Regions from separate parts of the Rhodopseudomonas sp. BR0C11 genome, predicted to be linked through region 1. Evidence: riboswitches for the same ligand, from Rfam matches in the RefSeq annotation. Region 1 holds a riboswitch; the other holds the start of a gene.
What was found. A riboswitch is a leader RNA that binds a small molecule or an ion and turns the genes downstream of it on or off. The one in region 1 is predicted to bind S-adenosylmethionine.
Positions count from the first base shown of each region.

Region 2: it holds a riboswitch for S-adenosylmethionine, as region 1 does, so the genes downstream of both, metX (homoserine O-acetyltransferase MetX) here and DYI24_RS18275 (O-succinylhomoserine sulfhydrylase) in region 1, are expected to answer to the same signal.

Region 1 covers NZ_QTKI01000266.1:240-6,059, forward strand. The annotation lists partial or broken gene DYI24_RS18265 (PQQ-dependent sugar dehydrogenase) at 1-872, shown strand, start outside; gene DYI24_RS18270 (2'-deoxycytidine 5'-triphosphate deaminase) at 1,179-2,285, opposite strand; SAM riboswitch at 2,396-2,475, shown strand; gene DYI24_RS18275 (O-succinylhomoserine sulfhydrylase) at 2,550-3,761, shown strand; gene DYI24_RS18280 (SGNH/GDSL hydrolase family protein) at 3,907-4,884, opposite strand; gene DYI24_RS18285 (SGNH/GDSL hydrolase family protein) at 4,884-5,663, opposite strand; partial or broken gene opgC (OpgC domain-containing protein) at 5,660-5,820, opposite strand, start outside.
Region 2 covers NZ_QTKI01000426.1:36-3,688, reverse strand. The annotation lists gene DYI24_RS22675 (NlpC/P60 family protein) at 1-469, opposite strand, end outside; gene metW (methionine biosynthesis protein MetW) at 691-1,386, opposite strand; gene metX (homoserine O-acetyltransferase MetX) at 1,389-2,591, opposite strand; SAM riboswitch at 2,696-2,775, opposite strand; partial or broken gene DYI24_RS22660 (chorismate mutase) at 2,945-3,653, shown strand, end outside.

The DNA.
Region 1 (5,820 bases):
CGCCGTTCGGCATGGCGTTGGTCGGTAACGACTTCTACGTCGCCAACACGGATGCGATCGTGCGTTTCCCTTACAATCGGGGCGACACCCGGATCACCACAGCGGGCGAAAAGCTGGCCGATCTGCCGGCCGGCCCGCTCAATCATCACTGGACCAAGGATCTCGTCGCCAGCCCGGACGGCAGCAAGCTGTACGCGACCTCCGGCTCCAACAGCAACGTCGCCGAACACGGCATGGCGGTCGAGGAAAACCGCGCCGCCGTGATCGAGGTCGACCGGGAGAGCGGCGCGACGCGGCTGTTCGCGTCCGGCCTGCGCAACCCCAACGGTCCGGCTTTCCATCCCGAGACCGGCGAATTGTGGGTCGTCGTCAACGAGCGCGACGAGATCGGCAGCGACCTCGTGCCCGATTACATGACTTCGGTGAAGGACGGCGGATTCTACGGCTGGCCGTACAGCTACTTCGGCCAGCACGTCGATGACCGCGTCAAGCCGCCGCGGCCAGATCTGGTCGAGAAAGCGATCGTGCCGGACTACGCACTGGGCAACCACACGGCCTCGCTCGGGCTTGCCTTCAACACCAGCGATCTGTTTCCCGACGCGATGAAGGGCGGTGCTTTCGTCGGCCAGCACGGCTCGTGGAATCGCAAGCCGCACTCCGGCTACAAGGTGATCTTCATCCCGTTCGAAGGCGGCAAACCGTCCGGGCCGCCGCCCGACGTTCTGGCCGGCTTCCTCAACGCCGACGAACAGGCGCAGGGCCGCCCGGTCGGTGTCGCGCTGGACCAGCGCGGCGCGCTGCTGGTCGCCGACGACGTCGGCAACGCGATCTGGCGGGTGACCCCGGCGGGTACTGAGGCAGCGTCCAATTGAACGGCCGCAAATCGACTGGAGCGGGTTCGATCGCGGTCATTCGGAGAGACTGGAGTCCTGCGCGACCAATCGTGGACGCTACCGAAACTGGAGGCCGTCATACACCTCGGCCAAGGACAACCGCACTTGCAGCTCGGTAATTCAATTCTGCGCAGAGGCCTTCAGAACCTCGTTGCTCCACTGCCGGTCCTCGCCCCGGATATAAGAGATGCGCACTCGCCATCTCGTTGTCGATCAGCAGAATATACTCGAGGCACGCAAGTGATTGGTACGCCGCAAGCTTGACGGCAACGTCGATAGTCCGCCTCACGCCTTGAAGTGCTTGCTCAGCTTCAGGCCCTGGGCCTGGTAGTTCGAGCCGATGCGCTGGCCGTACATCGCGTCGGGGCGCGACAGCATCTTTTCGTAGATCAGGCGGCCGACGATCTGGCCGTGCTCGAGAATGAACGGCACTTCGCGCGAGCGCACTTCCAGCACCGCGCGGGCACCGGAGCCGCCGGCGCCTTCGTAACCGAAGCCGGGATCGAAGAAGCCCGCATAGTGCACGCGGAATTCGCCGACCAAGGGATCGAACGGCACCATCTCGGCGGCGTAGTCCGGCGGGACCTGCACGGCTTCCTTCGAAGCCAGGATGTAGAATTCGCCGGGATCGAGGATCAGCGTGCCGTCGGGGCGGGCCGCGATCGGCTCCCAGAACTCACCGACCGCATAGCCGCCGCGGCGGTCGATATCGACGACGCCGGTGTGGCGCTTGGCGCGATAGCCGACGAAACCGTCGGAATTCTCGCCCGAGAGGTCGACGCTGAGCGCGACGCCGCCGGTGAGATCCGCATCGTCGGCATCGACCAGCCGCTCGGCATCGTGCAGCGCGTCGAGTTCATCCTGCTCCAGCGTGGCCTGACCGACGCGGAAGCGGACCTGCGACAGCCGCGAGCCTTCGCGCAGCAGCACCGGGAAGGTCTTCGGGCTGATCTCGGCGTAGAGCGGCCCGTGATAGCCGGCGCCGATCATGTCGAAGCGGCGGGTGCCGTCGGCGATCACACGGGTGAACACGTCGAGGCGGCCGGTCGAGCTCTTCGGATTGGCGGCCGCCACGATGTGGCGCGGCATCGCCAGGCTTTCGAGCAGCGGCACGATATAGACGCAGTTGGTTTCCAGCACGGCGCCGTCCGACAGGTCGATCTCGTGCAGCTTCAGCTCGTCGATCCGCTCCGCCACGGTGCAGTCCGGCCCCGGCAGGAAGCTGGCGCGGACCCGGTAGGCAATCGGCCCGAGTCGCAGGTCGAGGCTGGCCGGCTGGATCTGGCTCTCGACGAACGGATAGTCCGGCAGGATCAGGCCCGACTCCGTCATCGCCGCGATCATGCGGTCGGGCAGAATTCCGTTGGCGTCGGGCGGCAGGGTGAACGGCACGGTGTCGGTCCTTCGGAGCGCAAGCCATGCCCTCCGGGAAACTCAGATACGAGCCTCAACCGCTAGCCGAAGCCCGGCTTGACGGGAAGAGTACGGAGGATTAAGAGCCCGACTTATCCCGTGGTGATTTGAGCCGGCCGGCTTGCAGCCACGTTAAACAAGTCGCTAAACAGGCCGGGGACGTTGTGGTCCCGGCCCGAGGGTTGAGCCCCAGGCCGGTTTTTTTGTGCCCGCTTCGTCCGATGTGGGCACGCTGGAGACCACATGTCCGAGTCCAAACCGACCATTCCCGTTCCCGCCACGGCCCATTTCCGCCGCGAGACCCGCCTGGTGCATTCCGGCAGCTTGCGCTCGCAATTCGGTGAGACGTCCGAGGCGTTGTTCCTGACCCAGGGTTTCGTCTACGACAGCGCCGAGCAGTGCGAAGCGCGCTTCACCGGCGACGACGCCGGCTTCCAATATTCGCGGTTCTCGAACCCGACCGTGTTCAGCTTCGAGCAGCGGATGGCGGAGTTCGAAGGCGCCGAAGCAGCACGTTCGACCGCCACCGGCATGGCGGCGGTGACCGCCGCGATGCTGGCGCCGCTGCGCGCGGGCGATCACGTCGTCGCCTCCAAGGCGATGTTCGGCTCGTGCCGCTATGTCGTCGAAGACCTGCTGCCGCGCTACGGCATCGAGTCGACGCTGGTCGACGGCCTCGATCTCGACCAGTGGCAGCGCGCGGTCAGGCCGAACACCAAGACGTTCTTCCTGGAGAGCCCGACCAACCCGACCCTCGACGTGCTCGACATCGGCGCGATCGCCGAGATCGCGCATGCGGCCGGCGCACGGCTCGTGGTCGACAACGTGTTCGCGACGCCGATCTGGCAGAGCCCGCTGCAGCTCGGTGCCGACGTCGTGGTTTACTCCGCCACCAAGCACATCGACGGCCAGGGCCGCTGTCTCGGCGGCGTGGTGCTGTCGTCGCAGGCGTTCATCGAAGAACACATCCAGATGTATCTGCGCCAGACCGGCCCGTCGCTGTCGCCGTTCAACGCCTGGGTGCTGCTGAAGGGCCTGGAAACGCTGGCGGTCCGGGTCGAGAAGCAGACCTCCAATGCGGCCGCGATCGCCGATGCGCTGGCCGGCCACCCGAAGGTGCCGCGCCTGGTGTATCCGGGCCGCGCCGATCACCCGCAGGCCGCCACGGTGAAAAAGCAGATGGGCGCCGGCTCGACCCTGGTCGGCTTCGAAGTGAAGGGCGGCAAGGCCGAAGCCTTCCGCTTCCTCAACGCGCTAAAGCTGGTGAAGATCAGCAACAATCTCGGCGACGCCAAGAGCCTCGTCACCCACCCGGCCACGACGACGCATCAGCGCCTCAAGCCTGAAGCGCGCGCCGAACTCGGCATCAGCGAAGGCTTCATCCGGCTGTCGGCGGGCCTCGAGCACAAGGACGATCTGATCGAAGATCTGCTCGCCGCTCTCGACAAGGTGTGAGCGAGCCGCCGTATCGGCAGCGAGCGCGAAGTATCGGGCGACGCACAGCGTCGTCCGGGACTGTTTCAGTAACGTCGTGACCTGCAGTTACGTGACGTCGATCAGGTGATTGCGCGCGCGATGACCGCAGTCATCGCGTCGTTCGTTACATCGGCCGGAATGCCGTGACGTCGCTCGGACCAGCGGTGCCGAGACGAACCTGATCGACCGAGCGGATGATGCCGTCGCCGAGCAGCTGCGCGAAGCAGGCGTAGCCCCAATCGTTCATGTGCAGCCCGTCGGCGATGACGAACTTGTCGAACGGGATGGCCTGCTGCTCGTGCCATTCCTTCATCACTTCGAACCGCGGGAAGATGCCGACGCGGCGCAACTCGGCGAGCCGGCCGAGCGCCTTGATCATCTTGCCGGCGTTCTCGCCGCGCTCGTTGACGCGCGGCACGTATTGCGGATCGACCAGCACGATATCGGCGCCGGCGGACTGGATCGCCTTGATGCCGTCGTCGACCAGCTTGCCGGTGTCGGCCGGATCGAGATTGCGCAGGATCGCGTTGGTGCCGACCTGCCAGATCACCAGATCGGGCTTGGCATCCAGCACCGTCGACTTCAGCCGCCGCATCATTTCGGGCGCGTCTTCGCCGCCCTTGCCGCTGTTGACCACGGTGATGTCGGAGGCCGGGTAATGGCGGCGGAGCTGCGCCGCCAGCCGGTTCGGATAATTGAAGGCCGGCGACGTCGAACCGTAGCCCTGGGTGGAGGACGAGCCGAACGCCACGATCACCACCGGGCGGTGATCGGCCAGCTTGCGCGCCACCCGCGGCAAAGCTCCGATCGACTTGGCGCCGCCCTTCGGCGGCAGGCAGGGCACGCGGCCGAGGATGTCGCCGGCCTGCTTGGCGACATCTTTAATCTTGTCGAGCGCGGCGCCCGCGACGGTTTTCTTGCGCTCGAGCGTAGAAACATCAACCTCGCCCTCGCCGGGCGCCACGATCGGCGCCGCCTCGGCGGCTGGCGTGACAGGCTCCGATGGGGTCTGCGCGAAGCTTTGCGGAGGAGCGATCAGGAGGGACGCCGTCGCCAAAAACGCCGCGACGGCGGCCGATCTCAAAGGGCCGGAAACTCTCATTAACGCTGGGTCCTTGCCTCCGCCGGATCGGTCTGCGCAGCCTCGATGACGAATGCCATCAGCGCGCGCGCCAGGCAATTGTGCACGCGCAGCGCCAGATCAATCCCCGGCGCCGGGCTGAACAGATCGAATTCGCCCGTCTCGTTCCAGTGGCGCATCAGAGAGAAGCGGTCGAACAGCGGGACGTCGTGTTCCTGCGCCACCACCCGCATCGCGTCGAGATATGGCGCCGGATTGATCATGGTCTCGGTGCGGGGACTATACTGCAAATTCATCAAGATGATGTCAGAGCCGGCCTGCTTCACCGCATCGATGCCCTGCCCCAACGCGGTGCGGAAATCGTCCGGGTCGATCGAGCGGATCGCGTCGAACGTGCCGGTCTGCCAGATCACCAGCACCGGCTTGCGTTCGGCGACCAGCGCCGCCAGCCCAGTGGCAATGTCGGCGGCGGTGCGCTTCGGCCGCATCTCGACCATCACGTTGATCGTCACGCCCGGGAAACGGTCGCGCAGCAGGGTCTGCAACCGGCCGGGATAGGAGCTGTTTTCGGCCGACAGGATGGTGGAGGAGCGGCTGCCGACCACCAGGATGTCGAGCTTGTGGGTGGTCTTCAGCGCAGCGGCAACGCCCTTCAGCTTGGCTTCGCTGGCCAGCAGATAGGCTGGCGGAACACAGGTGGGAGCATCCTCGGCGACGGCTGCGCGGGGCGACAAGCCGACCGCCGTGAGCAGCGCCACGGCCACCATCCACTTCAAGCCGGCCATCGCCACGGCCTTCATGCTGCATCGCCTCCCGCGAGGTCGGCGTCCGGTGGTGTCCGCGACCCGGCCTTGCTCGCCACATTCTTGTACCACGAGAAGAGCCACGCAGCGGCAGACATGATGCAAATCCCTGTCACACTGACGAAGAAATGCAGCACCGCGCCGCCGGAGACTT
Region 2 (3,653 bases), on a different contig from region 1:
CACACCACAGCGCGCGTCGGCCGGTCGGATTGCCGCTGCCGATGTAGCTGCGCGCAGCTTCCACCAGGCTCGAGCCGGTACCGCCGCCATTCCACGACTGCGTTTGGAAGTCCTGCTGCTGGGCGGCGAGGCGCTGACGACGACTGGTGCGCTTCTGCGTCGCGGGCTGCAGCTGCGGCTGCGCCATCGCGGCCGAGACGTCCATGGCCGGATCGTTAGCGGGGAAACCGAAAGCCGACGGCGCGACCTCCGCCTGCTGCTGCGCGATGCGGCCGTGACGGCGCCACGCGTGCGAGCGACGATGATGGTGCGCGTGACGAGACGCGGAGTGATGCGAATAGCTGGACGCGTGAGCGTGGTGACGATGCAGCGGCTTGGCCGATGCGGGAGCAGCGATCGCCGCGAGCGCCACGAACGACAGGGCGGCAGCGACGAAGCGGAACAATCCAAACGCAGAAAACACAACCATACAGACTCTCTCTCCGGAACTCCTCGAGACGCGCCGACCCGCACGGGCCGACATCGGGGTCGACGCGTTAATCGATTAGGGATGGCGAGAGGATGGCTTTGAGAAAGCGAGAGTCAGATTTTAGGGGAAATTTCGAGGAAATTTCATGATACGCAACATTTTTACACGTATCGCGTGCGGTGAACTGATCACCGCACGTATTAACGACTTATTAAGTACGACTAAGGTGCCACGTAGTCGGCGGCCTGCAGCGGCGGTTTTTTCTGCGCGCGGCTGAGCAAAAACACCCCCTGCTCACCGAACATATTCCAGAACCACCATGGCGCGTTCAGCCGCAGCGGCCGACCGTAGCGGTCGAGCGCCACCGCGCGCTCCATCTTGACGCCGATCTCATCGCACAGCCCGATGAAGTCTTTGATGGTACAGAAGTGAATGTTCGGCGTGTCGTACCAGGTCGCCGGCAGGTTCTCGGTGCGCGGCATCTGACCATGGATCAGCAGCTGCAGCCGCATGTTGATGTAGCCGAAGTTCGGAAACGACACGATCGCGCGGCGGCCGATCCGAAGTAGATTCTCCAGCACCTCTTTCGGCTGCCGCGTCGCCTGCAGCGTCTGCGACAGGATCACGTAGTCGAACGCATCGTCGACGTAGTGATCGAGGTCGGTATCTGCGTCGCCCTGCACCACCGCAAGACCGCGCGCGACGCAGCGATTGACGCCCTCGCGCGACAGCTCGATGCCGCGGCAATCGACGCCGCGGGATTCGAGGAGCTGCATCAGATCGCCTTCGCCGCAGCCGACGTCGAGCACCTTCGAGCCGGTCTCGACCATATCGGCGACCAGCAGATGGTCGGCGCGATGCACGCGCAGTTGCGGACGCGCGTGATCTTCCAGCGGCAAGCCTTCCTGCACCGACATGATCAGTGCTCCGCCTTGCCGAGGCCGCGCGCAGTGCCGGCCGATTGCAGGAAAGCGCGCGCGATATCGATGAACTCCGGCTCGTCGAGCAGGAACGCGTCGTGCCCCTTGTCGGTGACGATCTCGGCGAACGAAACCCGCGCGCCGCCGGCGTTCAGAGCATGCACGATGGCGCGCGATTCCGAGGTCGGAAACAGCCAGTCCGAGGTGAACGACACTACGCAGAACCGCGTCTGCGTGCCGCGAAACGCGGCAGCCAGCACGCCGTCATGGTCGGCCGCGATATCGAAGTAATCCATCGCACGGGTCAGATACAGATACGAGTTGGCGTCGAACCGCTCGACGAACGACGAGCCTTGATAGCGCAAGTAACTCTCGACCTGGAAATCGGCGTCGAACGAAAACGTCGGCAGATCACGATCCTGCATCTTGCGGCCGAACTTGCGATGCAGCGCCGCGTCCGACAGGTAGGTGATGTGCGCGGCCATCCGCGCCACCGCGAGGCCGCGATGCGGGAAGCATCCGTGCTCGAAGTAGCGGCCGTGCTGCCAATCCGGATCGGCCATCACCGCCTGGCGGCCGAGTTCGTGGAAGGCGATGTTCTGTGCTGAGTGCCGGGTCGCGCAGGCGATCGCCAGCGCCGAGAACACTCGCTCGGGGAACGCCACCGACCATTGCAGCACCTGCAGGCCGCCCATCGGGCCGCCGACGACGAAGAACAGTTTGTCGAGGCCGAGCCGATCGATCAGCATCGCCTGGGCGCGCACCATGTCGGGAATGGTGATGACCGGGAAATCGAGCCCCCAGGCCTTGCCGGTGGCGGGGTTGGTGGAGGCGGGGCCGGTCGAGCCCATGCAACCGCCGATCACGTTCGAGCAGATCACGAAATAGCGGTCGGTATCGATCGGCTTGCCGGGACCGACCAGGGTCAGCCAGCCACCGGGCTTGCCGGTAATCGGATGCACGTTGGCGATGTGCTGGTCCATCGTCAGGGCGTGGCAGACCAGGATGGCGTTGCTCTTGTCCGCGTTCAGCGTGCCGTAGGTCTGGTAGGCGATCTGGAACGGGCTGAGCTCGATGCCGCAATCCAGCGGCAGCGGCTGGTCGGCCCCGAACTGTGCGATGAGCGAATGCGGGTGATCGACCTCCTGGGTCCGCTCGCCGGCGGCGATCTTCTGCCCCTTCATCGAATGGATATTCATCATACGCCTGCCAACGGCCTCGACATCCCGGGGACGCCCCGGTTCGACCTCAGATAAGAACGGCAGGGCAAATAAAAAACCCGGCCTGAACATTGGTTCGGCCGGGATCGGAACTGTCCCCGGCCTGTTTAGCGAGTTGTTTAACGTGGCTGCAAGCCGGCCGGCTCAAATGACCACGAGTTCTGGCCCGGACGATAATTGCAAAGCCGAAAGCCGTCAACACGACGGCCGCGCAGCCTGGCCCGGAAAGCGTCAATGTTTCCTTTGCCTTCGCTGCCCCCGTTTCTTAAGCAGAAGGACGCACCGCGGCACCGCCGCGACTGCCGATCCCCGTTTCTGTCCGAGGTTCTGAAGCAATGACCAAGCCGCCCTCGCCGCCGTCGCTCGCCGACCTGCGCCAGGAGATCGACAGCATCGACGAGCAGGTGCACCAACTGCTGATGCAGCGCGGCGAGATCATCGACCGGCTGATCGCGGTGAAGCAGACCCAGGAGGTCGGCTCGGCATTCCGCCCGGCGCGCGAGGCCGACATGATGCGGCGCCTGGTGCAGCGCCACCACGGCATCCTGCCGCTCGACACCGTCGAGAGCATCTGGCGGGTCATCATCGCGACTTTCACCTATGTGCAGGCGCCGTTCTCGGTGCACGCCGACCAGTCGCTCGGCGAGTCGGCGATGCGGGATTCCGCCCGCTTCCATTTCGGGTTCACGGTGCCGTACGTGGCGCACTTCTCGGCGTCGGCGGCGGTCGAGGCGGTGGCGAAGTCGAAGGGCGACCTGGCGCTGGTGTCGGCGACCTCGGGCAACAATCCGTGGTGGCTGGCGCTGGAAACCGACGGCGCGCCGAAGATCATCGCCCGGCTGCCCTTCATCGAGCGCGCCGACCACCCGGCCGCGCTGCCGGTCTTCGTGGTGTCCCGGGTCGCCGACAGCGCCATGGTCACCGAGGTCGAGACCTGGAGCATCCGGGTTTCGGGCTGGAGCGCCGATACAGCCCGGGCACTGTCACCGCTGGCCGACGTTGTGGCGGTGCCGGATACCGCTTTTGCCGGCGCCGCCCCGCCGG